3 regions of the Pseudomonas sp. CCC3.1 genome follow, and region 2 is predicted to be linked to each of the others. Evidence: predicted binding sites of a transcription regulator. Region 2 holds the regulator's gene; each other region holds the start of a gene.
What was found. The regulator sigma-54, encoded in region 2, starts transcription at its own class of promoters, with help from an activator protein. The targets are predictions, from matches to a motif close to ANTGGCATNNANNTTGCTNT.
Positions count from the first base shown of each region.

Region 1: a site for sigma-54 is predicted at 6,139-6,158, ahead of flgB (flagellar basal body rod protein FlgB). Genes of this name have one in related genera too.
Region 3: a site for sigma-54 is predicted at 1,963-1,982, ahead of glnK (P-II family nitrogen regulator). Genes of this name have one in related genera too.

Region 1 covers NZ_CP133778.1:1,457,730-1,467,279, reverse strand. The annotation lists gene RHM56_RS06575 (PucR family transcriptional regulator) at 1-523, shown strand, start outside; gene codA (cytosine deaminase) at 520-1,761, shown strand; gene RHM56_RS06565 (hypothetical protein) at 1,968-3,002, shown strand; gene flgE (flagellar hook protein FlgE) at 3,135-4,463, opposite strand; gene flgD (flagellar hook assembly protein FlgD) at 4,484-5,209, opposite strand; gene flgC (flagellar basal body rod protein FlgC) at 5,225-5,668, opposite strand; gene flgB (flagellar basal body rod protein FlgB) at 5,672-6,079, opposite strand; gene cheR (protein-glutamate O-methyltransferase CheR) at 6,265-7,092, opposite strand; gene RHM56_RS06535 (chemotaxis protein CheV) at 7,138-8,070, opposite strand; gene flgA (flagellar basal body P-ring formation chaperone FlgA) at 8,215-8,916, shown strand; gene flgM (flagellar biosynthesis anti-sigma factor FlgM) at 9,068-9,397, shown strand; gene RHM56_RS06520 (flagellar protein FlgN) at 9,447-9,550, shown strand, end outside.
Region 2 covers NZ_CP133778.1:4,182,181-4,191,730, forward strand. The annotation lists gene RHM56_RS18415 (KpsF/GutQ family sugar-phosphate isomerase) at 1-491, shown strand, start outside; gene RHM56_RS18420 (HAD family hydrolase) at 491-1,015, shown strand; gene lptC (LPS export ABC transporter periplasmic protein LptC) at 1,024-1,596, shown strand; gene lptA (lipopolysaccharide transport periplasmic protein LptA) at 1,583-2,128, shown strand; gene lptB (LPS export ABC transporter ATP-binding protein) at 2,128-2,853, shown strand; gene RHM56_RS18440 (RNA polymerase factor sigma-54) at 3,078-4,571, shown strand; gene hpf (ribosome hibernation-promoting factor, HPF/YfiA family) at 4,648-4,956, shown strand; gene ptsN (PTS IIA-like nitrogen regulatory protein PtsN) at 4,969-5,433, shown strand; gene rapZ (RNase adapter RapZ) at 5,436-6,293, shown strand; gene RHM56_RS18460 (HPr family phosphocarrier protein) at 6,310-6,582, shown strand; gene RHM56_RS18465 (ZIP family metal transporter) at 6,692-7,585, opposite strand; gene RHM56_RS18470 (superoxide dismutase) at 7,613-8,224, opposite strand; gene RHM56_RS18475 (hypothetical protein) at 8,226-8,675, opposite strand; gene RHM56_RS18480 (class II fumarate hydratase) at 8,709-9,550, opposite strand, start outside.
Region 3 covers NZ_CP133778.1:5,360,889-5,370,438, reverse strand. The annotation lists gene RHM56_RS23515 (amino acid ABC transporter permease) at 1-24, shown strand, start outside; gene RHM56_RS23510 (ABC transporter permease subunit) at 27-713, shown strand; gene RHM56_RS23505 (amino acid ABC transporter ATP-binding protein) at 710-1,438, shown strand; gene RHM56_RS23500 (accessory factor UbiK family protein) at 1,510-1,770, opposite strand; gene glnK (P-II family nitrogen regulator) at 2,187-2,525, shown strand; gene RHM56_RS23490 (ammonium transporter) at 2,561-3,898, shown strand; gene sutA (transcriptional regulator SutA) at 4,385-4,711, shown strand; gene RHM56_RS23480 (HAD-IA family hydrolase) at 4,943-5,632, opposite strand; gene xerC (tyrosine recombinase XerC) at 5,629-6,525, opposite strand; gene RHM56_RS23470 (DUF484 family protein) at 6,528-7,244, opposite strand; gene dapF (diaminopimelate epimerase) at 7,258-8,088, opposite strand; gene lysA (diaminopimelate decarboxylase) at 8,093-9,340, opposite strand; gene lptM (LPS translocon maturation chaperone LptM) at 9,350-9,505, opposite strand.

The DNA of each region.
Region 1 (9,550 bases), 2.7 Mb from region 2:
CGAGAGCGTTCGCGCCGAGCTGGCCGACCTCTACCATGATCTGCAACCCATCATCGGCAACATGGCGTTGTTTATGGGGCTGGCGAGCAAGGTTGAAGCCTGTAGCGATTACCCCCAGGCACTGAATCAGGCCCGGCAGGCGCTGGATGTCGCCGAAAATCTGCGCCCCGCCACTGGCCTTTGCGACTTCAGTGAGCTGGGCGTGCTGCGCCTGTTGCAGGCCATTGGTGATCGCTCGGTGATCGATCTGTTCGTCAAACAAACCCTCGGCCGGATGATCGAAAGCCGCCGCAAGCAACCCAACAGTCTGATCGAAACCCTGGACGCCCTGCTTCAGGAGAACGGCAACGCCCTCAAAGCCGCCCAACGTTTGAACATCCACCGCAACACCCTTAATCAACGCATACAGCGCATCGAGCAACTCAGCGGACAATCGCTCGATGACCCTCTTTTCAGAATGAATGCTTCGGTCGCCCTGCTGGTATGGCGCATGACCGAAGCCCAACGACAGGATCGACCATGAACATCATCAATGCCACATTGCGTAAAACCCCGGGCCTGCACACGGTCACTTGCGAAGGCGAGCGCATCAGCGCCATCACCTTGCAGGCTGGCAGTGTGCAGGCAAAGCCCGGCGACATTGACGCTCAAGGTCAGTTGCTGATTGCCCCGCTGGTTGAACCGCATATCCATCTGGATGCAACTCTGACCGCCGGACAACCCGAATGGAACCTCAGCGGCACGCTGTTCGAAGGTATTGAACGCTGGGCGCAACGCAAAGAAACCATCACCCACGAAGACACCAAGCAACGCGCCCACACCACCATTCGGATGTTGGCCGAACACGGCATCCAGCACGTACGCACCCATATCGACGTGACCGACCCGACGCTAGGCGCGCTCAAAGCGATGCTTGAAGTACGCGAAGAGGCGCGCCATCTGATTGATCTGCAAATCGTTGCCTTCCCGCAGGAAGGCATTGAATCGTATGCCGGTGGACGCGAGTTGATGACCCGCGCCGTCGAGATGGGCGCCGATGTGGTCGGTGGTATTCCACACTTTGAGAACACCCGCGATCAGGGGGTCAGTTCAATCAAGTTTCTGATGGACCTGGCCGAGCGCACGGGCTGCCTGGTGGATGTGCATTGCGACGAAACCGACGACCCGCATTCGCGGTTTCTCGAAGTGCTGGCCGAAGAGGCGCGCGTACGCGGTATGGGCAGCCGGGTGACCGCCAGCCACACCACGGCCATGGGTTCTTACGACAATGCTTACTGCTCCAAACTGTTCCGCCTGCTCAAGGCCTCGGGGATCAACTTCGTGTCGTGCCCGACCGAGAGCATTCACCTGCAAGGGCGTTTCGACAGTTTTCCAAAACGTCGTGGTGTGACGCGCGTGGCCGAGCTGGACCGCGCCGGAATGAACGTCTGCCTGGGGCAAGATTCGATCAAAGACCCGTGGTACCCGTTGGGCAACGGCAACATTTTGCGGGTGCTGGATGCCGGCCTGCACATCTGCCACATGATGGGGTTTGAAGACCTGCAACGCTGCCTGGACCTGGTCACCGACAACAGCGCTCGCACCCTCAACCTCGGCGAAGGGTACGGCATCGCTGTCGGCCGCCCGGCCAACCTGGTGGTGCTGGACGCCGAAAGCGATTACGAAGCGGTGCGCCGTCAGGCCAAGGCCCGCGTGTCGATTCGCGCGGGCAAAGTGCTGATGACACGCGTGCCAGAGCGCGTTGAATTCAGCGCGCGCTGATTAAGCCGCCGCGGCACACGCCTGCGCCAAGGTACACACGTGCTCGCGCTCTTTTGATCATTAAAAGATCGCGAGCACGCTCGCTTATCCAGTCCAGCCTCGACGGCCACAAGCATTATCGACAACCACGCGTTTACGGCATAATGCGCGTCAGCTGACAACCCTACCAAGGGTTAACCACGCACTTAATCGATAAGCATGGACGTATGGATTCTTTCCACCTGTTGTACCTGCTCTATGGCGGCAATACCGTTTACCGCCAGGAAGCCAAATTCAGCATTCTGTCTGCATTGCGCGAACAACGCGTGCCAGGCAGTTTCAGCATCACGCTGATGACCGACGAGCCCCAGGCATTTGAGGGCTGGCCGGTCAACGTCATCCCCCTGACGACCAACATCCTTGCACAGTGGAAAGGCGCAAACAGCTATACCCATCGGCGCAAGGCGTGCGCCATCGCCGCCGGGGTCCTGCTTGCGGAAAAAACCATTTTCGTTGACACCGACACGGTGTTTTTCAAAGACCCAGCCACGCTCTTTGAACGCGTCACCGACCAGCAATATTTGATGGATGAGTTCGAATGGACCTGGGCTGAGGCCAAGCTGCGCGCTGACTATGTGGCGTTTTCAAATGAACTGATCGCCAAAGGCAAAGCCCCTGACGACGGGCTAAAGCTCTACAACAGCGGCATTTGCGGGATCGCCCGCGTCAATGCGGGCGTGATGGACAAGGCCATCGAACTGATCGATGAATGGCGCGACCATTACCTCAGGCTCCACACCATTGAGCAGATCGCGGTGTCTTTTGCGATGGGCGACGCCAAGGTCGTCACCGCCAACGACTGCGTCCATCATTACTACTCAAAAAAACGCTATCACCACACGATGAACAAAGGGTTCTTCGATACATACGGTGAGCAGTTCCATGCCGACTTGCCGACGCTTTCGGCCACGGTCCCGGTGCATTTCCCCCAGCCGTCCTTACTCGCCAAAATCAAGGCCCAACCCCGCCTGATAGCTGTCGAAAAAGCGTTCAGGCCAGCGGCCAAGCTGATGATCCAGGGAGGAAAAGTGTCGACCCCTGACTACCTTCGCGAGTATTGCCGGGACGCCCTGTGGCGCCGGGCAATCGAGTTGTTGCAGCAAAAGCACGCGACCACCCGGCAAATCGAACACCTGACCAAAATCTGCATTGAGCCGTCGCAGCAGGCCGACTTCAAAACGCTGTTGAATCAGCGCCCTTAACAAACCTGGCTGAATCAACTGTAGGAGCGAGCTTGCCTCGCGATCTTTTTAAAGATCAAAAGATCGCGAGGCAAGCTCGCTCCTACCCCGATGGGCGATGCGCAGCGTGTGGGGGTTCGCCGCGCGCCGCTATCAGGTCATCTGAATGATGGTCTGCATGATGGTGCTTTGAGTCGAGATGGTTTTGGCGTTGGCCTGGTAGTTGCTCTGCGCCTTGATCAGGTCAACCAGCTCGTTGGTCAGGTTGACGTTCGAGTCTTCCAGCGAGTTGGAAGCAATAGAACCCAAGGTGCCCGTCTTCGGCACGTCGAAACCAGCCTGGCCCGAAGCGTAGGTTTCTTTCCAGGCCGAACCGCCGGCTGGCTGCAAGCCTTGCTCGTTGGTGAAACTGGCCAGCGAGATCTGGCCAATGGCGCGGCTCTGGTTGTTGCTGAAGTTGGCGAACATCACGCCCGAACCATCAATGGTCAGGTTATTGATCTGGCCAGTGGCGTAGCCGTCTTGCGTCGGCGGGTTACGCGCGGTGTCAGTGTTGTATTGGGTGGTGCTGGCCATGTTGATGGCAATCCCGGTGCCATTGGCCGCAGCGCCATTAGTCTTCCACTCTCCATCAACGGTAGCGCCCGGCATCCAGTTACTGATGGTCAGGGTGCTGCTGACGATGTCGTCTTCGCCTTCCACCGGATTGGGGGTGGTCACGCTGGTCAATGCCCCTGCCGAGTCAAACTTCATGACCGACGCCACCGGATCTGTCTTGCCGTCACCGGTCACCGGGCTGCCATTAGGGTTGCGGCCGTCGATCAGGGTGTAAGTGCTCCAGGTGTTGGAGCCGGTCTTCACCATGTACTGATCCATCGGGTGCGCGTTGCCCTGAGTGTCGTAGATGGTGGTGCTGAATTTTTTGCTGTAGCTGGCCGTTTCGGTTGGATTGAACGGGTTGTCGGTCTGGTTGATCACGTCCGAACTGGAGTTGAGATTGATCGTGGAGTCCACCTTGCCACTGGCCTTGGGCGCCAGGTTCGAGGTGTCGATGCGCAGGTCCGTCAGCACACCGTTGATGACTTTGCCGTCAGCGTCCACGCCATAGCCTTGCAGGCGCGCAGTGCCACCGGTATTGGTCACATAGCCATCTTTGTCGGCCTTGAACGTACCGGCGCGGGTGTAACTCAGGGCCCCGTTGTCGCTCAGCACAAAAAAGCCGCTGCCTTCAATGCCCATGTCCAGCAGGTTGCCAGTGTTGTTGACCGCACCCTGGCCAAAGTTTTGCGACACGTTGGCCAGGTTTACACCGCTGCCGATGGTTTTGCTGCCGATGCCCAGCTTGCTGGCTGAGTACACATCCGCGAACTCAGCACGGGAAGACTTAAAGCCGGTGGTGGCGACGTTGGCGATGTTGTTGCCGGTCACGTCGAGTTGTTTGTTGGCCGCGTACAGGCCGCTAAGGCCGATATTGAATGACATGTGTCTCTCCTTGAGTCGGCTTAGAGGCCAATGGTCTGTACTTTGGAAATACCAATGCTGCCCAGACCTGCGAGGTTGAGCATGATTTCGCCACCGGTTTTGCTCAGGGTCACGCTGTTAACCGTGGCGGGCAAATACGTGGTGAGCGCGGTGGTACCGGTGTCGTCTTTGGTCGAGGCGGTAAAGGTGTAAGAACCCTTGTCCAGCAACACGCCCTCGTCGTCCTTGCCGTCCCAGGTAAAGTCCACGTTGCCGGCTTTCTGAACGCCCATATCGAGGGTTCTGACCACCTCGCCGTCAGCATCGGTGATGGTGATCGTGGGCTTGGAGTCCGCGTCTTTCACCACCACCGTGCCATTGAAGGGTTTGCCGCTCGACGGGTCGACATAGGCTTCACCGGTTTGCACGATCACCGAGCGACCGACCAGCGACGAGGCCTGCAAGGCTTGCGACGACTGCAGGCCGCCAGACAAGGAGTTGACCGTGTCGTTAAGCGTGGTGATGCCTTCGAGGCTGCTGAACTGCGCCAACTGCGCAACGAATGCGGTGTTGTCTTGCGGATCGAGCGGGTTCTGGTTTTTCAGCTGGGTGACCAGCAGTTGCAAAAACGCGTCCTTGCCCAGCGACTGGCTGCCGGTTGTCGCCTTGGACGCGGCCGCCAGACTGGTGTCGGTGGTTGAGGTCCGGGCAGAGTTGGCGAGGATCTGATTCAGGGTCAAACCACTGGTGGAATCGGTCACGCTCATGTGTGTCGCCCCTTATCACTGACCGAGGGTCAGGACCTTCTGCATCATGGTTTTGGCGGTGTTCATCATTTCGGCGTTGGTCTGGAACGAACGGCTGGCCGAAATCATGTCAGCCATTTCTTCAACCACGTTGACGTTGGGGTAGTACACATACCCCTTGGCATCAGCAGAAGGATGGTTGGGTTCGTAGCGGGCCTGTAGCTCGCTTTGATCTTCGACCACGCCCAGCACCTGCACGCCCTGGCCTGCTGCGTCCTGGTTCTGAAACAGCGAGTCGCCGTTAACACCTTGTGCGCCCTGGAACATAGTGGCGAACACCGGGTGACGGGCGCGGTAGGTCTGATCAATGCTCGACGACACCGTTTCGGCGTTGGCGATGTTACTGGCGACGGTGTTCAGGCGCGTGGTCTGAGCGCTCATGCCGCTACCGGCAATGTTGAAAACACTGGCTAGGGACATGACTTACTCTCCACGCAGGGCTGACATCAGCCCTTTGAATTTGCTGTTGAGCAGGGTAAAGCTGGCCTGAAAGTTGACCGCATTTTCTGCGTAGTTCGACTGTTCGAGCTGAGCGTCTACGGTGTTCTGGTCGATCGAGGGCTGCATCGGCGTGCGGTACAGCAACGACTCGTCGCCGCTGCTCAGGCCTTGCGCTTCGATATGGCGGCTATTGGTCTTGTTCAAGGCAAAGGTGCCGTTCTGGTTTTTATCGTTCTGCGCGGCGAGCACAGAGGCAAAATCCAGATCCCGAGCCTTGTAGTTCGGGGTGTCGGCGTTGGCGATGTTGTTCGCCAGCACTTCGGCGCGCTGTGCGCGAAAGCCCAGGGCTTGCTCATGGATACCGAGCGCTTTATCGAAGCTGATGCTCATGTCGGGAAACCTTTGTGGGCTGGCCTGAGGCTGTGGCTCAGGCGTTACATGACAGGGACAGAGCAAACCCCGTGCCAGTTTTTACAGCGCCGTATATCAAGGCTTTGCGCGGGGATGGAAAACGGAAACGGCACAAAAGCGGCAACCGCTTTCCGCTGTCTGCCGCTTTTCTGCCGCTTTGGGGGTTACTTGGCCTGGTAGATGATGCCCGGGCTGCATTGAACCATTTGGTAATGGTCCGGCAAGCCGTTGAGTGCTTCGGATGCGCCCAAGAACAGGTAGCCGCCCGGCTTCAGAGTGCTGTGAATGCGCAGCAGGATGTCTTTTTTCACTTCAGCCGAGAAGTAGATCAATACGTTGCGGCAGAACACGATGTCGAATTTGCCAAATCCGGCGTAGCTGTCCAGCAAATTGAAGGAACGAAATTCAACCCGACTTTTGATCGGCGCCTTGATCACCCAGCGCCCCGGCGCCTTGGGCTCGAAATAACGTTGCAAGCGCTCCTGCGACAAACCACGACCAATCGCCAGGTTGTCGTATTCGCCGGATCGGCACGTGTTAAGCATCAGGCTCGACAGGTCGGTGGCAACAATTTGCGCCCCCAGCTTCAAGTGCCCCAGGTTGCTGCGCTCATACTCGTCGATCGTCATCGACAGCGAGTACGGCTCCTGCCCCGAAGAACACGCGGCCGACCAGATGCGCAAGCGCTGCCCCGGATGGGCCTTGATCAGCTCAGGCAACACTTTGTTTTTCAGCACTTCAAAGGGATACGTGTCACGAAACCACAACGTTTCGTTGGTGGTCATGGCATCGACGACTTGCTCACGCAACCCGCTGCGCGGCTGGCTCTGGATACGCTGAATCAGCTCTCCCAACGACTTGATCCCTTGCTGCTCCATCAGTTTGTTAAGACGGCTGGAGACGAGGTACTGCTTGTTTTCACCGAGCAAAATGCCACAGGCTTTTTCCAGGAAGACCCGGAACTGTTCAAAATCCAAATTAGCCGTCGACAAGTGATCGTGCCTCTAAAATCGTGTTGACCGCCAAGGGCTGCGCCCCTAGCTGTGATCTGCTGCTTTGATCCGGTCGACAACCCGGGATGCCAGGTCATCAGGCCGGAATTTGGCCAGAAAGTCATCGGCACCGACTTTCTTGACCATCGCCTGATTGAAAACACCTGACAGCGAAGTATGCAGAATGATGTGCAGATTTTGCATCCGCGGATCGTGACGGATCTCGGCGGTCAGGGTGTAGCCGTCCATTTCTGGCATCTCGATGTCCGAGATCATCATCAAAAACTCTTGTGCCGGGTCTTTGCCCTCGTCCGCCATTTTGCGCAAGTAATCCAGCGCCTGGCGGCCGTCGTTAAGCGACACCACTTCGACCCCGACCGATTGCAGGCAACGGGCAACCTGTTTACGGGCCACCGACGAGTCGTCGACGGTCAGCACGCGCAAAGACAGGGCCTTGGCCTGGGTTTCGACATCCACCACGCCATGAGAGATGTTTTCCGGCGATGGCGAGACTTCAGCCAGGACCTTTTCCACATCGATGATTTCGACGAGTTGATTGTCAAGCCGAGTCACAGCTGTCAAATAATGGTCACGACCCGCGCCCTTGGGTGGCGGATGAATCTCTTCCCAGTTCATGTTGACGATGCGCTCAACCGAACGCACCAGAAAGCCCTGAGTCTTGGTGTTGTATTCGGTGATGATCACAAACGGATTGCTCTGATCTTTCAACCCGCCCGCCCCGGTGGCCATCGCCAGATCGAGAATCGGAATGGTTGCACCGCGAATACTCGCCACGCCGCACACCACCGGGTGAGATTTGGGCATCACTGTCAGCTTGGGGCATTGCAGCACCTCCCTGACCTTAAACACGTTGATCCCGTAAAGCTGTGGCCCATCCAGACGAAACAGCAACAGTTCCAGGCGGTTTTGCCCGACCAGTTGAGTGCGCTGGTTAACCGCATCCATCACCCCAGCCATACTCAGCTCCTTCTAAAAACATTAAGTTGCGACACGCTGCCCGGTAAACGGCACGGGCTTTGCTATTTAACCGCCATGAAGCCGAAAACGACAAAATCCCGCCACGGATCAGCTCGCCAGCCTTGGCATTGCCGCGCATTGCGCCTGCTCGCGGCTGCCTGCGCGCTGGGTGCAGGCACGCCTGCAAGTGCCGACACGTTCACGTCACCTGATCAGCTTATCGGCGTGACCCAGGGCTTTCTTGAGTTCACCGTCGAAGACTACCTTGCCACTGGTCAGATTGAAGGCCGCTACGAGATTCAGGTCAATCAACTCGACCCTCGCGTGCGTCTGACGCATTGCGACAAGGAATTGACAGCCACGCTCGAAAGTCCCGCTCAGCCCATGGGCCGCGTGACCGTTCGCGTGCGCTGTGAGGGTAGCTCGCCCTGGACCATCTTTGTACCGGCACAGGTCAAGTTGTTCCGCGATGTGGTCACCGTCACCCACCCGCTCAAGCGCGGGGCAATCATTGATTACCCCGACGTCACCTTGCGCGAGCGCGATGTCGGCTTGATCAGCCAGGGTTATATGACGGCGATTGAATTGGCGGTAGGGCAAAAACTGCTGCGCCCCGTGGTGACCGATCAGGTGTTGAGCCTCACGCATCTGGAACAGGCCGCCACCGTGCGCAAAGGTGATCATGTGGTGATCAGCGCGCGCAGCGGCACATTAAGTGTCAAGATGCCCGGCGAAGCGCTGTCCGATGGCGGCCTCAGTGAGCAGATCCGGGTGAAGAACCTAAACTCAAACCGGGTGGTCAAGGCGCGGATCACGGCGCCAGGGCAAGTAGAGGTAGCGTTTTAGAGCGGTTGGCGTCTGTATCCCAACTTTCCTACACTGTGATTTGACGCAGATCAGTACCGAACTGCGTGAAGCTATGATTAATCGAGCCTAAAGTTTTCTCGGGTATGGCCGAAAACATGGCAAGCGTCCAAATACCCAGAGGTTTTTCGTTATGGTTATCGACTTCAGTCGTCTTAACAGTGCGCCGCCCTTAACCGGCAGTACGCGCAGCAACGCCAATCAGGAAACAGGCAGTGCCACGCAAGCGGCCCCTGTGACAAAAAACCCTGAACAACCCGACGCCAGCGCCCCGAGCGGGGAGTCTGTGCACCTGAGCCCAGAGGCCCAACAGTTGCAGAAGGTCAGCGATTCGTTGCGTGATCAACCGGTGGTCGACAAAAACCGCGTCGCCGAGCTGAAACAAGCCATTGCCGACGGCAGTTATAAAGTCGACAGCAACAAGGTCGCCAGCAAACTGCTAAACATGGAAGCCGAGCGCTAGGCCCAGGGCCGGTGCCAGGCTTTTGGACGCTTAAACCCCAGAGCCCAACATGCACGACGAGAATTTGCTGCAACTGATCAATGACGACCTTGCGCCGGCCGAGCAATTGCTGGAGCTGTTGCAGGACGAGTCCATTGCCCTTAAAGGGCGAGA
Region 2 (9,550 bases):
CTCTGGTCATGGGCGATGCCTTGGCCGTGGCGCTGCTGGACGCTCGCGGCTTTACCGCTGAAGACTTTGCCTTCTCGCACCCAGGTGGCGCCCTGGGCCGCCGCCTGCTGCTGAAGGTCGAGAACGTCATGCATTCGGGCGATGAACTGCCGAAAGTGGTGCGCGGCACCTCGCTTAAAGAAGCCTTGATGGAAATGACCCACAAAAGTCTGGGCATGACGGTCATCGTCGAAGAAGACGGTCGACTGGCCGGGATCTTTACTGACGGCGACTTGCGCCGCACCCTGGACCGCGAAATTGACATCCGCAATGCAACCATTGATTCAGTCATGACACCGCATGGCAAAACGGCTCGGGCCGAAATGCTTGCGGCCGAAGCCTTGAAAATCATGGAAGACCACAAAATCAGCGCGCTGGTGGTTGTCGACAAGGAAGACCGTCCGGTCGGCGCCTTGAACATGCACGACTTGCTGCGCGCAGGAGTAATGTAATGACCAGCGAACTGCTTAAACGCGGCAAAGGCATCAAACTCGCGATCTTCGACGTCGACGGCGTTCTGACCGACGGCCGCCTGTACTTCCTCGAAGACGGCAGCGAATTCAAGACCTTTAACACCCTCGACGGCCAAGGCATCAAGATGCTGATGGCTGCTGGCGTGCAAACGGCAATCATCAGCGGTCGCAAGACCCCGGTGGTCGAGCGCCGCGCGCAAAACCTGGGTATCCCGCACCTTTATCAGGGCCGTGAAGATAAATTGGTGGTTTTGGACGAGCTTCTCGGCCAACTCGGCCTAAGCTATGAACAGGTCGCCTATTTGGGCGATGACCTGCCCGACTTGCCGGTTATTCGCCGGGTCGGCCTGGGCATGGCGGTTGCCAATGCTGCCAGCTTTGTTCGCGAGCACGCCCATGGCGTCACCCAGGCACGCGGCGGAGAAGGTGCTGCCCGCGAGTTTTGCGAGCTCATCCTGCGCGCCCAAGGCTGCCTGGATGCAGCCCACGCCGCCTACTTATAGAGCTTTCCATGCTGAGTAAAAAAATTCGTAACATTCTGTTATTCACAGTCATTGCCGCGCTTTTCGCGGCAGTAGGCTACTGGAATATCAGCCCTGAGCGTTTTCTCGACCAGCCGACAGCGGCCGTCGACGAAACCGCTATCGACTATTACGCAACCAATGCGCATAGCCTGCAGTATTTGCCGGACGGCAAGCTGCAATATGAAATGACATCAGACAAGGTCGAACATTTGAAGGCTTCTGAAGTCACATTGTTGACCAAGCCTGACCTGCAAATGTATCGCGGCACGCCCTACCCTTGGCACGTGCAGAGCGAGCGCGGCGAAGTCAATCCGGACGGCAGCCAGGTCGAACTGATCGATTCTGTGCGCGTTGCCCGTACAGACGAAAAAAATCGCACTACGATTATTACCAGTACCCGCATGACTGTATTCCCGCAGAAGCAATATGCGCAGACCGACCGAGACGTTAGAATCGACGGCGCTGGTGGTGTGACGACTGGCAAGGGAATGAAAGCATATTTGAAAGACGGCAGGATGGACCTGCTGTCCAACGTAAGAGGACAGTATGAGTCTCGTTAAAACCCTCCCTTTATTGCTCAGTCTGAGCGCAGCACTGGGAAGCGCGAGCGCCTGGGCTCTGCCGAATGACAACAAGCAGCCTATCCGTATCCAGGCCGACGAAGCCCAACTGGATGACAAGCAAGGCGTCGCGACTTACAAGGGCGATGTGATCATCACCCAAGGGTCCATGAAAATTACCGGTAACACCGTCACCATTACCCGCAATGCAGCGGGCGAAATCGACGTGGTGACATCGGTAGGTAATCTGGCTTATTTCGAACAACTGCAAAAAGCGACTGACCCGAAACCGGTTCAGGCGTATGCCGTGACGATTCAATATCATGCGCCGCAAAACCGCATCGTGCTGATCGACAAGGCCAAAGTCATCAATGACGGCAACACGACCGAAGGCGAGAAGATCGTCTACGACACCGTGAAACAAGTTGCCAATGCTGGCCGTGCCAATGGCACCAATGTCACCGCGCCTCGTCCACGCATTGACATGGTGATTCAGCCGAAGAAGAAAACCGACCAGCAGAAGGCCCAGTAATGGCAACTCTGAAAGCCCAGCATTTGGCTAAAAGCTACAAGAGCCGCCAAGTGGTACGTGACGTGAGCCTGTCAATCGACAGCGGGCAAATCGTTGGCTTGCTCGGCCCAAACGGCGCAGGTAAAACGACCTGTTTCTACATGATCGTCGGCCTGGTTCAGGCTGATCAAGGTCGCGTACTGATCGACGATCTGGACGTCAGCCACCAGCCTATGCATGGCCGCGCACGCGCCGGCATCGGCTACCTGCCACAAGAAGCCTCGATTTTTCGCAAGCTGTCAGTGGCCGATAACATCATGGCGATTCTCGAAACACGCCAGGAACTCGACAAGGCCGGTCGTCGCAAAGAACTGGAAAGCCTGCTGCAGGAATTTCATATCAACCACATCCGTGACAACCTCGGCATGAGCTTGTCCGGTGGTGAGCGCCGCCGGGTAGAAATTGCCCGCGCACTGGCGACCAACCCCAAGTTCATCCTGCTCGATGAGCCGTTTGCAGGTGTTGACCCGATCTCCGTGGGCGACATCAAGCAAATTATTCACCACCTCAAAGCCAAGGGCATTGGCGTGTTGATCACCGATCACAACGTCCGTGAAACCCTCGATATTTGCGAAACGGCTTATATCGTCAACGACGGCCAACTGATCGCTGAAGGCGATGCTGAAGCGATTCTTGCCAACGATTTGGTGCGCGAAGTGTACCTGGGTCACGAGTTCCGCCTCTAAACCCACGCGGGGGCGGGCCCTGAAGCATTGAGCAATCGCATGCATTGCCATGTCTTTCAGGGACCGCTCTCACGCCGTTATCGGCCTTAGCACAAACTTATTAAAAATGCCCCCTAGGCAAACGCACCGGTTACAGGCATATAATTTGCTTATGTTTGGCGCTCACGCGCCCTTGTAGTGGATGGCGCCATGTGCGCCGGCGAATAAGGTGTTAAGCCCCTGCCATGAAACCATCGCTAGTCCTGAGAATGGGCCAGCAGCTGACAATGACACCTCAGCTGCAACAAGCCATCCGTCTGCTCCAATTGTCGACCCTGGACCTGCAACAGGAAATCCAGGAGGCCCTGGAATCCAATCCGATGCTCGAACGCCAGGAAGATGGCGACGACTTCGATAATGCCGATCCCATGGCCGACAACATTGAGCAAAAACCCAGCAACGACACTCCGGAACCCTCTTACCAAGAATCCGCGCCGACCGTGGATAACCTGGAAGAAGGCGAGTGGAACGAGCGCATCCCTAACGAGCTACCTGTAGACACTGCCTGGGAAGACATCTACCAGACCAGCGCCAGCAGCCTGCCAAGCAACGATGACGACGAGTGGGACTTCACGACCCGCACCTCTGCTGGTGAAAGCCTGCAAAGCCATCTGCTGTGGCAATTGAACCTTGCGCCGATGTCTGACACCGATCGACTGATCGGCGTAACACTCATCGACTGCATCAACAATCAGGGCTACCTCGACGAAACCCTCGAAGAGATCCTCGAAGCCTTTGATCCAGAACTGGACATCGAACTCGACGAGATCGAAGCCGTTCTGCACCGCATTCAGCAATTCGAACCGGCCGGTATTGGTGCGCGTAATCTGGGCGAGTGCCTGCTGCTGCAATTGCGCCAACTGCCCGCGAAAACACCTTGGCTGAACGAAGCCAAACGCTTGGTGACCGATTACATCGACCTGCTGGGCGCCCGCGACTACAGCCAGTTGATGCGCCGCATGAAGCTCAAGGAAGACGAGCTGCGCCAGGTCATCGAGCTGGTACAAAGCCTGAACCCGCGCCCTGGCTCACAAATCGAGTCGAGCGAAGCCGAGTACGTCGTTCCTGACGTCATCGTGCGCAAGGACAACGAGCGCTGGCTGGTGGAGTTGAACCAGGAGTCCGTGCCGCGCCTGCGGGTCAACCCGCAATACGCAGGTTTCGTGCGCCGCGCTGACACCAGCGCCGACAACACGTTCATGCGCAACCAGTTGCAAGAAGCACGCTGGTTCATCAAAAGCCTGCAGAGCCGCAATGAAACACTGATGAAAGTGGCGACCCAAATCGTCGAGCATCAGCGTGGTTTTCTGGAATATGGCGACGAGGCCATGAAGCCGCTGGTGCTGCATGACATCGCAGAAGCAGTCGGCATGCACGAATCGACCATTTCACGGGTCACCACCCAAAAATTCATGCATACCCCGCGCGGTATTTATGAATTGAAGTACTTTTTTTCGAGCCACGTCAGCACCTCTGAAGGCGGTGAATGCTCGTCCACAGCGATCCGCGCCATCATCAAAAAACTGGTCGCAGCTGAAAATCAGAAAAAGCCGTTGAGTGACAGCAAGATCGCTGGTTTACTGGAGGCACAAGGTATTCAGGTGGCCCGTCGCACCGTCGCCAAGTACCGCGAATCCCTCGGGATCGCGCCTTCGAGCGAGCGCAAGCGTTTGATGTAAGCCACGGGCCACAGCGTTTCAGTGGCAGGCTGCTCAGCCTGTCACTTTATGCAATGGCAACAGAAGGAGAAACTGTATGCAAGTCAACATCAGTGGACAACATCTGGACGTCACCCAAGCGCTGCGCGACTCGATCAATGACAAATTCGCACGACTGGAGCGCCACTTCGACAAAATCACCAACGTGCAGGTGATTCTTACTGTTGAAAAACTTCAACATAAAATCGAGGCTACTCTCAATATCCACGGTGGAGAGGTTGTCGGTAATGCTGTTCATGAAAACATGTATACAGCCATCGATAACCTCTACGACAAGCTTGATCGCCAACTGAAAAAGCATAAGGAAAAGACCCAAAGCCTGCTTCAGGGCGCAACGGGTCGTTAATACTCCCTACCCATGATTCAACTTGAAAATATCCTGACCCCCGGCCGTTCCCTGGTGAACGCGCCGGGCGGCAGTAAAAAGAAAGCGCTCGAGCAAATTGCCAACCTGATCAGCCGCGGAGTGCCTGATCTGGAACAGCAAGATGTTTTTGAAGCGTTGATCGCCCGTGAAAAACTGGGTTCCACCGGTTTTGGTAACGGCATCGCCATCCCCCATTGCCGCCTCAAGGGCTGCAAGTCGCCTGTTAGCGCCTTGCTGCACCTGGATGCTCCCATAGATTTCGACGCCATCGATGGCGCGCCGGTCGACCTGCTCTTCGTTTTGCTGGTGCCAGAAGCGGCAACCGACGCACACCTGGAACTGCTCCGGCAGATTGCCAGCATGCTCGATCGTAAAGAAGTGCGCGACAGACTGCGCGAAGCACCTAGCAACGAATTGTTGTATCAGGTTGTTCTGGACGTACAGAACGGTCATTAATCATGCGCTTAGTCATTGTCAGCGGACGCTCCGGCTCCGGTAAAAGCACCGCCCTCGCCGTCCTTGAAGACAACGGTTTTTACTGCATCGACAACCTGCCTGCCGGGTTACTGCCTGAACTGGCAGAACGTGCGCTTATTCATACAGAATTGGCGCAACCGCTGGTGGCTGTTTCTATTGACGCACGTAACCTGCCCAGTCATTTGTCACGCTTTCCGCAATTGCTTGAAGAAGTGCGAAATCGCCATATCCAGTGCGATGTCCTGTTCCTGGATGCAGACGAAGAAACCCTGCTCAAGCGCTTCTCGGAAACCCGTCGGCGTCACCCGCTGAGCAGTGCAAGTCGCTCGCTGGCTGAAGCCATACGCGACGAAACACAGTTGCTCGGGCCGATTGCTGACCTGGCCGACCTGACCATCAACACCACCAACCTGAACCTGTATCAGTTGCGCGACACCATTAAGTTGCGCCTGCTGAACAAGCCTGAGCCAGGCACTGCCTTTCTGGTTGAGTCGTTTGGTTTCAAGCGCGGCATGCCGGTGGATGCCGATCTGGTGTTTGATGTGCGCTGCCTGCCCAATCCGTATTGGAAGCCTGAGTTGCGTGAGCAATCCGGGCTGGATCAACCGGTCGCCGATTATCTGGCCGCACAGCCGGATGTCGAAGAGATGTTCCAGGACATCTCCAGCTATCTGCTTAAATGGCTACCCCGCTTTGCTGCCAGCAACCGCGCATACGTCACCATCGGCATTGGCTGCACGGGCGGTCATCACCGTTCGGTGTACCTGACCGAACGCCTCGGTAAATGCCTGCAAGAAACTCTGAAGAACGTCCAGGTTCGCCACCGCGACCTTACTTGAAAGGATCAACCCCGCGATGCCTGCTCTGGAAATCGAAATCATCAACAAACTGGGTTTGCACGCTCGGGCATCAGCAAAATTCGTCGGCGTCGCCGGGCAGTTCCCTTGTCAGATAAGGGCTGGCCGTACACCCGAATCTATGGTCGACGGCAAGAGCATCATGGCCATGATGATGCTCGCCGCTGGCAAGGGCACTAAAATCCATTTGAAGACTGAAGGCGAGCAAGAACAGGAAGCACTGGATGCACTGGTCAAGCTCATCAACAACTACTTCGATGAGGGTGAGTGAAGAGCAGCCCGGCGTAACGGTAGGAGCGAGCTTGCCTCGCGATCTTTTAAGATCAAAAGATCGCGAGGCAAGCTCGCTCCTACTGGTTTTTAGGGCATCAAGGCGGGCGTTAGCCCAGTGCGGTGTCCATCACCATCATCAGGCAGAAGCCGATACACAAACCCAGGCTAGCCAGCTTTTCGTGACCGTTGCGCCGCGACTCGGGGATGACTTCTTGGGTCACCACCAGCAACATCGCCCCTGCCGCCAATGCCAGCCCCAACGGCAATAGCACTTCTGCCAAATTGACCAACCAGGCACAGAGCAACGCAAATACCGGTTCGACCAAGCCTGATGCAGCGCCAATCAAGAACGCCTTGACCCGCGACATGCCAGCACCCGCCAGCACCAACGCGATCACCAGCCCTTCGGGCACATCCTGCAACGCAATGCCCATCGCCAGGCTATCGGCGTCTGGCATGCCGCCACCGGCCGAGACCCCGACCGCCATCCCTTCCGGGATGTTGTGCGCCACAATGGCAATCACAAACAGCCAGATGCGCGGCGCAATCACCGGCTCACCAGGGCGGCTGACAAACATTTCCGGCCCAGCTCCAGAGACCTTTCGATCCACCAGAAACAGACACAAAGCGCCCAGCAGAATGCCCGCACTGACTAGACCACTTGAAGCCCAAGGGGACAGGCCGAGGTTTTGAGCCGCTGCAATACCCGGCACAATCAGCGAGAAAGCCGTAGCCGCCAACATGACCCCGGCCCCAAAACCCAACAAGCTGTCGCTGACCGCTATTGGCATTTTGCGAATAACCAACACCGGCACAGCACCCAAAGCGGTACCCAGCGCGCACAGCGCACCGCCTTGCAATGCCCGCAACAGCCTCGGCTCAAGATCCAGCCAGACCAGGCCCTTAGCCACTAGCAGGGCGGTGCCCGCCAACAGCAAGAGCGTGCCCAACGCATAGCGAAACATTCGCACGCCACCGACCGCTAAAATTTGCGAGCCCATAATCTGCCTGAATCCTTCTCGGTAGGCTTAGGCAATCGCAGCTTGGTAACGCTGTGCCACTTCCGGCCAATTAATCACGTTGTAAAACGCATTAATGTATTCCGGGCGGCGATTCTGATAACGCAAGTAGTAGGCGTGCTCCCATACGTCCAATCCCAAAATCGGGGTATTGCCGCTCATCAGCGGGCTGTCCTGGTTACCACTGCTCTCAACAACCAGTTCTTTGTCCGGCGTCACACTGAGCCAAGCCCAGCCACTGCCAAAACGGGTCAAGGCGGCCTTGGTGAAGTTTTCCTTGAAGGTGTCCAGACCACCCAGTTGCTCATCAATCGCCTTGGCCAATGCACCGTCAGGCTGACCACCCCCTGTGGGGCTCATGACTTCCCAAAACAGCGAATGGTTAGCATGCCCGCCGCCCTGGTTGATCACGGCTGCACGCAGTTTCTCAGGCAGTTGATGAACGCTGGCGACCAGTTTCTCGACCGGCCATTGCGCCCACTCGGTTCCATCGACTGCTGCATTGAGGTTATTGATGTAGGTCTGATGGTGCTTGGTGTAGTGAATTTCCATGGTCTGCGCATCGATATGCGGCTCAAGCGCGTCGTAGGCATAAGGCAAGGCAGGCAAGGTGTAAGTCATATCAATGTGCTCCTGAGTGATGGCCGCTGACCGTTGAGAACTCGTGGCTGGATTGAGCCACAGTGCTTTTGAGCAATAAGTTGGAGCGCGGGTATTCGCCGTGCTCGCTGATAAAGTTCAAAAGTTCGACATAGGTTTTGCTGCTCTGACGCAATGCGGCTTCACGCAGTGCCGGCGTCAGGCGTGCGTTCTGCATGGTTTGCAGTAAACGCTGGTGAATCGCACAGAGGTACTCAACGCTCTCCTCCGGCTGGTTAAGGCGCAAGTGCAGATCCGCCAGGTTGTGATGCGAAATGACACAGGCCGCCACTGCTTCGTCGGCATCACTCCAGCGCTCGAACAACACTTGCGCGAGCGCCAGCGCCTGCAAGTAGTGTTCTCGGGCATCGACCAGCTCGCCCTCAGCGAAACAGCGATTGGCTCTTTCGATCGTGCGTTTCCAGTGCTCCATGTGAACCTCCAAAGCAGTGTTTAGGTCGATCAGTTAAACGCCGCCAGCCGTCAGCTTCTCGGGGTCGAGCAAGACCTCAAGCTGACTGCGCGGCAGGTCGATGTATTCAAGGGCGACGTCAATCACCGGACGCCCCTGTTGGTAAGCGGTCTTGGCGATCTCGGCGGCTTTCTGATAGCCGATGATCGGGTTCAGGGCCGTCACCAGAATGGGATTACGCGACAGCGCTTCCTTGAGCTTGGCTTCGTTGACCTTGAAGCTGGCAATGGCCTTGTCGGCCAGCAAGCGGCTGGCGTTGGCCAGCAGTTCAATGCTGCTCAGCAGGTTTTGTGCAATGACCGGCAGCATCACGTTCAACTCAAAGTTGCCCGACTGACCAGCGATGGTGATCACCGTGTCATTGCCGATCACCTGAGCGGCAACCATCGCCGTGGCTTCCGGGATCACCGGATTGACCTTGCCCGGCATGATCGAAGAACCCGGCTGCAAGGCTTGCAGTTCAATCTCACCCAGGCCTGCAAGCGGGCCGGAGTTCATCCAGCGCAAGTCGTTGGCGATTTTCATCAAAGACACAGCCGTCGCTTTGAGTTGACCCGACACAGAAACCGCCGTGTCCTGCGAGCCGATCAAGGCAAACAGGTCTTTGCCGGGCGTGAATGTGACATGGGTCAGCGCGCTGAGCTGTTGATTGAACAGCCCGGCAAACTGTGGATGCGCGTTGATGCCCGTGCCTACCGCAGTGCCGCCCTGGGCCAGCGATTGCAGCGCCGGTTGCAGGTTGTGCAGGTGTTCGATATTGGCCTTGAGCTGCTGCGCCCAGCCATTGAGCACTTGGCTCATGCGCACTGGCATGGCGTCCATCAAGTGCGTACGCC
Region 3 (9,550 bases), 1.2 Mb from region 2:
ACCATTCGCGGCGCGACGAGGTAGTCATGTTTGATTTAGATCCAAGCGTCATTGTCCGGGCCATGCCCGCGCTGTGGAGCGGCCTTAAATTTACGTTGCTGCTGACCTTCGTCGCCATGTCGGTGGGTATCGTCACGGGCACCCTGCTGGCGATCATGCGTCTATCGCACAACCGCGTCCTGCGTGGTTTTGCCTTGGGCTACGTCACCGTCATGCGCAGCATCCCGCTGGTACTGGTGATTTTCTGGTTCTACTTTCTGATGCCCTTGTTGCTGCAAATGGCCTTCGGCACGGAAAGACCGGTGCAGATCGGGCCGATCGTCACCGCCTTCGTGACGTTCTGCATGTTCGAGGCGGCCTACTACAGCGAGATTATTCGCGGGGGTATCCAAAGCATCAGCCCAGGCCAGAAACAGGCCGCCGCGGCCCTCGGCCTGCGCCCGACACAAGCGATGGCCTACGTGATCCTGCCGCAAGCCCTCAGACGCATGGCGCCGCTGTTGCTGACCCAGACCATCATCCTGTTTCAAGACACCTCGCTGGTGTATGTGCTGTCCATCGCCGACTTCACGGGTGCCGCGAGCAAATTCGCGCAGCGTGATGGACGTCTGGTCGAACTGTATCTGTTCGTTGCATTGGTCTATCTGGTGATCTGTTACCTGCTGTCCAGTCTGAGCAAACGCCTGAAAACAAACGTAGGGAAAACCGCATGATCCAGATGAACAACCTGAGCAAATGGTACGGCAACTTCCAGGTCCTGAAGAACTGCACCACTGAGCTTGCCCGCGGTGAAGTCATGGTGGTGTGCGGCCCCTCCGGCTCAGGCAAAAGCACGTTGATCAAATGCGTCAACGGCCTGGAGCCGGTACAAAAGGGCGATATTTTCATCGAGAACCAGCCTGTCACCGGCAAAGGTGTCGACTTGCCGAAGTTGCGGGCCCGGGTGGGCATGGTGTTCCAGCATTTCGAGCTGTTCCCGCACCTGACCATTATCGACAACCTCAACCTTGCGCAAATCAAAGTGCTGGGCCGTGATCGCCACGCAGCGACCAAAAAAGGCATGGCGCTGCTCGAACGCGTGGGGCTCAAGAGCCACGCCCACAAGTACCCGATTCAGTTGTCGGGCGGTCAGCAGCAGCGAGTTGCCATTGCGCGAGCGCTGGCGATGGACCCCATTGCGATGCTGTTCGATGAGCCGACCTCGGCGCTGGACCCGGAGATGGTCAACGAAGTCCTGGACGTCATGGTTGAGCTGGCGGGAGAGGGCATGACCATGATGTGTGTCACCCACGAAATGGGTTTCGCCCGCAAAGTGGCAGATCGCATCGTGTTCATGGACGGCGGCGAGATTATTGAAGATGTGAAGTCCGAAGAGTTCTTCAGCGCTCCGCGCTCAGATCGCGCTCGCAGCTTTCTGTCCAAGATCTTGCAGCACTGAGTGCCGCCGGACCACTGTGGGCGCAAGCTCGCTCCCACAGTGGTCATGCGCAGGTGCACCGCATCCGCGCATTATTCGCTCGGCGGCAACCACTTGGCTTCCAGCTCCGCCACTTTGGCTTCAAGGCTTTCGAGGCGCGCGCGGGTGCGGGCCAGGACCACCATCTGGCTGTCGAATTCTTCGCGGCTTACCAAGTCCAGTTTGCTAAAGCCACTTTGCAGCAAGGCTTTGAACTGGCTTTCGATTTCGTTGCGCGGCAGCGCAGTTTCGCCACTGAACAAACGTGAGGCGTGGCCACTCAGGGCGTCGAGAAAATCTTTGGGCGCGAGCATGGTTAAGGTCCTTAAAACAGATGGCGGCGAGTGTATCACGCAGTGTCAGGAGCGATTCTTTACCCGGCTTCGCACATTTTTCGGGCGCACCCCCTGCTGCCAACGCACCGTTTGTGTGCACAAATCCTCTGGCAAATCAGGCATAACGCCACTAACCAATGATATCCACTTGAAATTATTGGATTTTCCAGACATGGCAAGGTTTCTGCTTAGTTGCTCATGACTCACGTACTGATGCAGTTGCTGTGACGATGGTAGTGCGGCAGATGGTTCAGGGAGTGTTTTCGTCACAAGCGATTGATACACGTTGCGTTGCCTGAAGAAGGCCAACGAAGCGTTACAAAGCCAGACACTGCGCTTAGACTTGAGCCGGGTTTGTTTTCCTGGGGCAAGTCCACCAATTCGGGAGAAGTTTCATGAAGCTAGTCACCGCCATTATCAAGCCGTTCAAATTAGACGACGTACGCGAGTCGCTGTCTGAAATCGGCGTGCAGGGCATTACCGTTACTGAGGTTAAAGGCTTCGGCCGGCAGAAAGGTCACACCGAGCTGTATCGCGGCGCGGAGTATGTGGTCGATTTTCTGCCAAAGGTGAAGATTGATGTCGCCATTGACGACAAAGATCTTGACCGGGTTATCGAGGCGATAACCAAGGCTGCCAACACCGGCAAAATTGGTGATGGCAAGATTTTTGTGGTCAATCTGGAACAGGCTATTCGCATCCGTACCGGCGAAACCGATACCGACGCAATCTAAGCCGCCAAACCCCCAACGCCCCAGGAGAAAACACTATGACTCTGCGCAAAATCGCAGGGCTCGGAGCCCTGTTGTCCGTCGTAATGCCTGGCCTGGCCATGGCGGCAGACGAAGTGGCCGCTCCAGTTCTGAACTCCGGCGACACCGCCTGGATGCTGACTGCCACGGCTTTGGTGCTGTTTATGACCATTCCCGGCCTGGCGCTGTTTTACGGCGGCATGGTCCGCTCCAAAAACCTTCTTTCCGTGATGATGCAATGCTTCGCCATTACCGGCCTGATCAGCATTCTGTGGGTCGCTTACGGCTACAGCATCGCGTTCGACGCAACGGGCATGGAAGCGGGTGTTGTTAACTTCAACTCGTTCATCGGCGGCTTTGGCAAAGCGTTCCTGGCCGGCATCACACCTGAAAGCATTACCGGCCCTGCGGCGCTGTTCCCCGAAGCGATCTTCGTCACCTTCCAGATGACCTTCGCCATCATCACTCCAGCCCTGATCGTCGGTGCGTTCGCTGAACGCATGAAGTTCTCGGCCATGCTGATCTTCATGGGCGTGTGGTTCACCCTGGTGTATGCACCTATCGCGCACATGGTCTGGGGCGGCCCGGGTTCATTGCTGGGTGATTGGGGCGTGCTCGACTTCGCGGGCGGCACCGTGGTGCACATCAACGCCGGTGTTGCAGGCCTTGTAGCGTGCATCGTACTCGGCAAGCGTAAAGGCTACCCGACCACCCCAATGGCACCGCACAACCTCGGTTACACCCTGGTCGGTGCTGCCATGCTGTGGATCGGCTGGTTCGGCTTTAACGCAGGCTCCGCTGCTGCTGCCAATGGCACCGCCGGTATGGCGATGCTGGTCACTCAAATCGCAACCGCCGCTGCTGCACTGGGCTGGATGTTTGCCGAGTGGGTCACCCACGGCAAGCCAAGCGCACTGGGCATCGCCTCGGGCGTGGTAGCCGGTCTGGTAGCGATTACCCCAGCGGCAGGCACTGTTGGCCCAATGGGCTCGATCGTGATCGGCCTGGCAGCAGGTGTGATCTGCTTCTTCTGCGCCACCAGCCTCAAGCGCAAACTGGGCTATGACGACTCACTGGACGCATTCGGCGTGCACGGCATCGGCGGTATCGTCGGCGCCATCCTGACCGGTGTGTTCGCAGCTCCTGCTCTGGGTGGCTTCGGCACCGTGACTGACATCCCGATGCAAGTCTGGATTCAGTTCAAAGGCGTCGCCTTCACCGTGGTCTACACCGCGATTGTGACCTTCGTCATTCTCAAAGTGCTGGATGCCGTGATGGGCCTGCGTGTCACCGAAGAAGAAGAGGCCGTTGGCCTCGACCTGGCACAACACAACGAACGTGGTTACAACTTGTAAGCGTGTAAGCGCTCGAAAAAAATACCCGGCTTGCCGGGTATTTTTTTATCTGCAATCTGGCGTTATTCGCGGCACTGAAATGATTTTTCCTACCACTTTAGGCTTAGATCAGTTCTACGCTTGTTTGTAAGGTGAATACTTACATCAAAACTCGACTATTAGCCGCTTTGCTTTTTTATTCAGCGCGCTAGAATGCGCGCCGAGGGGCGAAAAACAGCACCCTGGCAGGACGAAGGCGAGGATAACCTCCCGACGCTTTCAAGGCCCGCAGGCCGGGCGGCCAAAACCACTGGCACTGGGCTGCTGGCAACGTGTTTATCTGGACGAGCAGCGTGATACCGCGGTGCTCGGTAAGTTCTCGTCACCTTAAACGATGAAGAGACTTGAGCCTCGGTTTACCCAAGGCTACTTTTTCACCAGCGGCAGTCGACAGTTGGCGCAGCTGGTCTATAACTAATCTGCTTTACGCAAGTCATGGGGTAGAACATGAGCGACGATGATCTGGAAAATGATGACCTCGAAGTAGGTGACGAAGACGAGACCGAAGAAGGCTTGGAAGCATCAGCCGAAGACGTTGCAGACGATGACGGTGGCGAAGATGCACCGGTCCCTGCGGCCAAAGGCAAATCCAAGGCAGCGGTTTCGGTAGATGACCTGCCAAGTGTTGAAGCCAAAAACAAAGAGCGTGATGCTCTGGCCCGCGCCATGGAAGAGTTTCTTTCGCGGGGCGGCAAAGTGCAGGAAGTCGAGGCGAACGTGGTGGCAGACCCACCCAAAAAGCCTGACAACAAGTACGGCAGCCGTCCTATCTAAGGGCTGCTCCATCGCTTGAAAAAACCCGCCGTCGCTGCGGGTTTTTTTGTGGCTGTCGTCGCTGCGACACCCTCTCGGAGTCGCTTTACAACCCATCGCCTCCTCATGCTTCGTCAGCGACTACAGGGTTTCGCAAGGCTCTGGGGTTTGGGCCCTTGTAGCCGCTGCCGAGGTACAAGGCTGCGATGCGGGCCGCAGCCTTATGCTTCGGCAGCGCCTACAGGGTAAGTTTCAGCCCAGGTGTTTCAACACCATTGGCAGTTCGCTCAAGCAGCCGATTTCGGCGTCCGGGGCTTTGCCACCGTCCCAGCGTTTGCCGCCCGGGTTGAACCAGATCGCGCGCAAGCCCGCTTGCTGGGCTCCGGCGATGTCATCACTTGGGTGGTCGCCCACGTGCACCGTCGACTCCGCCGCCACGCCACCGCGTAACAGGGCTTCATGGAACAGCCGCGCATCCGGCTTGGCGATGCCAATGTCTTCAGCGCACAACATAAATTTGAAGTGATGCCCCAACCCGACCCGTCGCACGTCCGCGTTGCCATTAGTGATCACGCCCAAGTCGTAGTAATGGGCCAGTTGCGCCAACGTCGACTCTACCCGCGGGAATACTTGCAGCGCATGACGGGCCTCGATAAAGACTTCAAAGGCGTCGTCCGACATCTGGGCAGCGTTCGCATAACCCGCGTCATTTAACGCGTGAAACAACACCCGCCGACGTAAGGCGCTGATCCGGTGCTTGAGCTGTGGCTCACCGTTCAGAACCCGCTCGCGCAACGCCTGATACCCCGCAAGGTCCAACGCGCCCAATTTTGGTGCATGCGTGGCCAGCCAGGTCTGCAGCACGGTTTCGGCACTGGCAATCACCGGCGCGGTGTCCCACAGGGTGTCGTCGAGGTCGAAGGTAATCAGCTTAATGGTCATTCACTGCCCTTACTGCGTTTGGCCCGTGGGTGGGCGCTGTCGTAAACCGATGCCAGGTGCTGGAAATCCAGATGGGTATAGATTTGCGTGGTTTTAATGTCCGCATGCCCCAGCAACTCTTGCACCGCACGTAAATCCTGAGACGACTCCAGCAAATGGCTGGCAAATGAATGGCGCAGCATGTGCGGGTGCAGGTTTTGCCCCAGCTCGCGCTCACCCGCCGCCTTGACCCGTAACTGAATAGCCCGCGGCCCGAGACGGCTGCCGCGCTGGCTGACGAACACCGCGTCGTCTTGCGGGTTGGCCAAGCCGCGCAAAGGCAGCCACGCCAGCAACGCCTCACGGGCCTTTTTGCCGACGGGCAGCACGCGGGTTTTGCTGCCTTTACCGAGCACTTCAACCAAGCCGTCGGCCAGGTCCAACTGGTCCAGATTAAGCCCGGTCAGCTCCGACAATCGCAACCCTGACGAATAGAACAGCTCCAGAATGGCCTGGTCGCGCAGGGCCAGAAAATCGTCTTCGACCGCGCCTTCGAGCAGTTGCAGGGCACGATCGGTGTCGAGGGTTTTCGGCAGACGACGCTCGCCCTTGGGCGGTGCCAGGCCGTTGGCCGGATCGTGATCGCACACACCTTCGCGATTGAGGTAGTGATAGAGCCCGCGCACCGCCGACAGCAGCCGCGCAATGCTGCGTGAAGACTGGCCTTGCTGATGCAGACGCGACACCAGTTGGCGCAAGCGCTGAATATCCAGCGCTGACCAGTTGGGGATAGTTTCTTTGGCACAGAACGCCAGCACCTTGTTCAGGTCGCGGCGATAGGCTTGCAGCGTGTGGGGTGACACTTGACGCTCGCTGCGCAGGTGAGTGCAGTAAGCGTCCAGTTGTCGTTCCACGGCTAGCGCACCGAGCGCAGGGCGTTAGTGAAACGCGGCAGGACTCGGCCCAGGACTTCGGCGATATACCCCAGAAACAGCGTCCCGACCGAGCTTTTGTAATGCTGAGGGTCGCGGCTGGCCACCGCCAACACGCCGTGCAGGCCCAGATGATTGAGCGCCACGACGGCGGTCGAACCAATCTGTTTGCGTTGTTCTTCGCCGAACAGGAAGTCCAGCTCATGTTCACGCAGGCTGCCGCTGACCGCTTTGCCTTCGGCCAGCAACCCGCCCAAGGCACGCTGCGCGTCGGCGCTGCTGACCCAACGTCCGACCGGCATCGGGTTATCGCCAAACAGCACCAGGCTGACAAAAGGCACCTGGAAGTCCTGGCGCAAGCTGTCTTCGACCGCGATCACCATTTCTTCAAGACTGGTGGCGTCCATCAGGGCAAGGTTGAGACGGCGGGTTTTTTCGAACAGTCGGTCGTTGTCGCGGGCCACGTCCATCAGTTGTGACAAGCGATGACGCATCTCGATGTTGCGACCACGCAACAGCTCTAACTGGCGCTCGACCAGCGAAATGGTATCGCCTCGCTGGTGCGGAATACGCAACGCCAACAGCAAATCGTCGCGCTGACTGAAGAAGTCCGGATGAGCCTCCAGATACGCCGCAACAGTCGCGGCCTCCAAAGAATCAGCAGGCTGTTCAAGATCGGAAGGCTGTGGCTGGTCGGTCATCAGATGCGCTCGCTCATAAACGGACTTGTCCTTCGTAAACACGCATCGCCGGGCCGGTCATGATCACAGAATGACCTGGGCCTGCCCATTCGATGGACAAACGGCCACCGGGCAAATCGAGGATCAACGGTGAATCCATCCAGCCTTGGCTGATCGCCGCCACCGCAGCAGCACAAGCGCCGGTACCGCAGGCCTGGGTTTCCCCGGCACCACGCTCCCACACCCGCAGTTGCCCGCGTTGACGATCAATCACGTGCAGAAAACCCACATTGACCCGCGCTGGAAAGCGCGGGTGATGCTCAATTTTTGGCCCCAGTTCATGCACTGGCGCAGCATTGATGTCATCGACGCGCAGCACCGCATGCGGGTTGCCCATCGACACCGCCGCCAGCTCAACCTCTTGGCCGTCGACCGCAAGCGTATAGCTCAAGGCCTGCGCGTCGGCCACAAACGGTATCTCTTGCGGGATCAGGCGCGGCGGCCCCATATCAACGCTGATTTGCCCGTCGCTGCGCACGTTTAGTTCAATGATGCCGCTTTTGGTTTCGACCTTGATCTGGCGCTTGGTGGTCAAACGCTTGTCGAGCACAAAGCGCGCAAAGCAGCGCGCACCGTTGCCGCACTGCTCCACTTCGGAACCGTCGGAGTTGAAAATCCGGTAACGAAAATCCACCTCCGGGCTGCTCGGGGCTTCAACGATCAATAATTGATCAAAGCCGACGCCCGTGTGCCGATCACCCCATTGCTTGGCGTGCTTGGGCAAAATATGCGCATGCTGGCTGACCAGGTCGAGAACCATGAAGTCGTTGCCCAGGCCGTGCATTTTAGTAAAACGCAGCAACATGGGCTCACTCCGGCAGCAGGCTTTCGCCAGCAAACAACTGCGCAACGGTCTCGCGGCGACGCACTTCAAACGCCTGGTCGCCATCCACCAGAATTTCGGCGGCGCGGCCACGGGTGTTGTAGTTCGAACTCATCACAAAGCCGTAGGCACCGGCCGAATGCACGGCCAGCAAATCACCTTCAGCCAGCGCCAACTGGCGGTCTTTGGCCAGGAAGTCGCCGGTCTCGCAGATCGGGCCCACGATGTCGTACGCACGGGCTTCGGTGTCACGCGGGCGCACCGCGGTCACGTCCATCCAGGCTTGGTACAACGCCGGACGAATCAGGTCGTTCATGGCCGCATCGACGATGGCGAAGTCTTTGTGTTCGGTGTGCTTGAGGTACTCGATCTGGGTCAGCAGCACGCCCGCGTTGGCCACGATAAAACGGCCCGGCTCAAACACCAGCGCCAGATCACGGCCCTCGATGCGCGCACGCACCGCCTTGATGTAATCAGCGGCCAATGGCGGCTCTTCATCGCGATAACGCACGCCCAAGCCACCACCGAGGTCGATGTGACGCAGGTAAATGCCGCAATCGCCCAGACGGTCGACCAGCGCCAGCAGGCGGTCGAGCGCATCGATAAACGGTTCGAGGGTGGTCAGTTGCGAGCCGATGTGGCAATCGACGCCGACCACATCAAGGTTCGGCAACTGCGCAGCGCGGATGTACACATCCTCGGCGTCAGCGATGGCGATACCGAATTTGTTTTCTTTAAGGCCGGTGGAGATGTACGGGTGAGTGCCCGCATCCACGTCCGGGTTGACCCGCAGCGAGATCGGCGCACGAACGCCCATCTCAGCGGCAACGACTTGCAGACGCTCAAGCTCTTCGGTGGACTCGACGTTGAAGCAGTGAACGCCCACTTCCAGCGCACGACGCATATCGTCGCGAGTCTTGCCGACGCCCGAAAAAACGATCTTGTCTGCCGAGCCGCCAGCGGCCAGCACACGCTCCAGTTCGCCACGCGACACAATGTCAAAACCAGCGCCCAAACGCGCCAGGACATTGAGTACACCCAGGTTGGAGTTAGCCTTTACCGCGAAACACACCAGATGCGGCGTGCCGTTCAGGGCGTCGGCGTAAGCGTTGTATTGCGCCTCGATGTGCGCCCGGGAATACACGTACGTCGGCGTGCCAAAGCGCTCGGCGATGGCCGTCAGCGCAACACCTTCGGCGAACAGTTCGCCGTCCCGGTAATTAAAAGCGTCCATGGTGTTCCCTTATTGGTGCTTGTGCGCTTTAGATTGCGAAGACTTAGCTTGGTCATCAGGATTTTGGCTGTCATCGGGCAGATACAGCGGTCCTTTTTGACCACAGGCAGAAACAAGGCAAGCAACCGCGACGAGCGCAGCAATAGAAGAGATCAGGCGCTTCATGGCGAAATCCTTTGAAAAGCATTAATTGCGCCCGAGTATACCGAG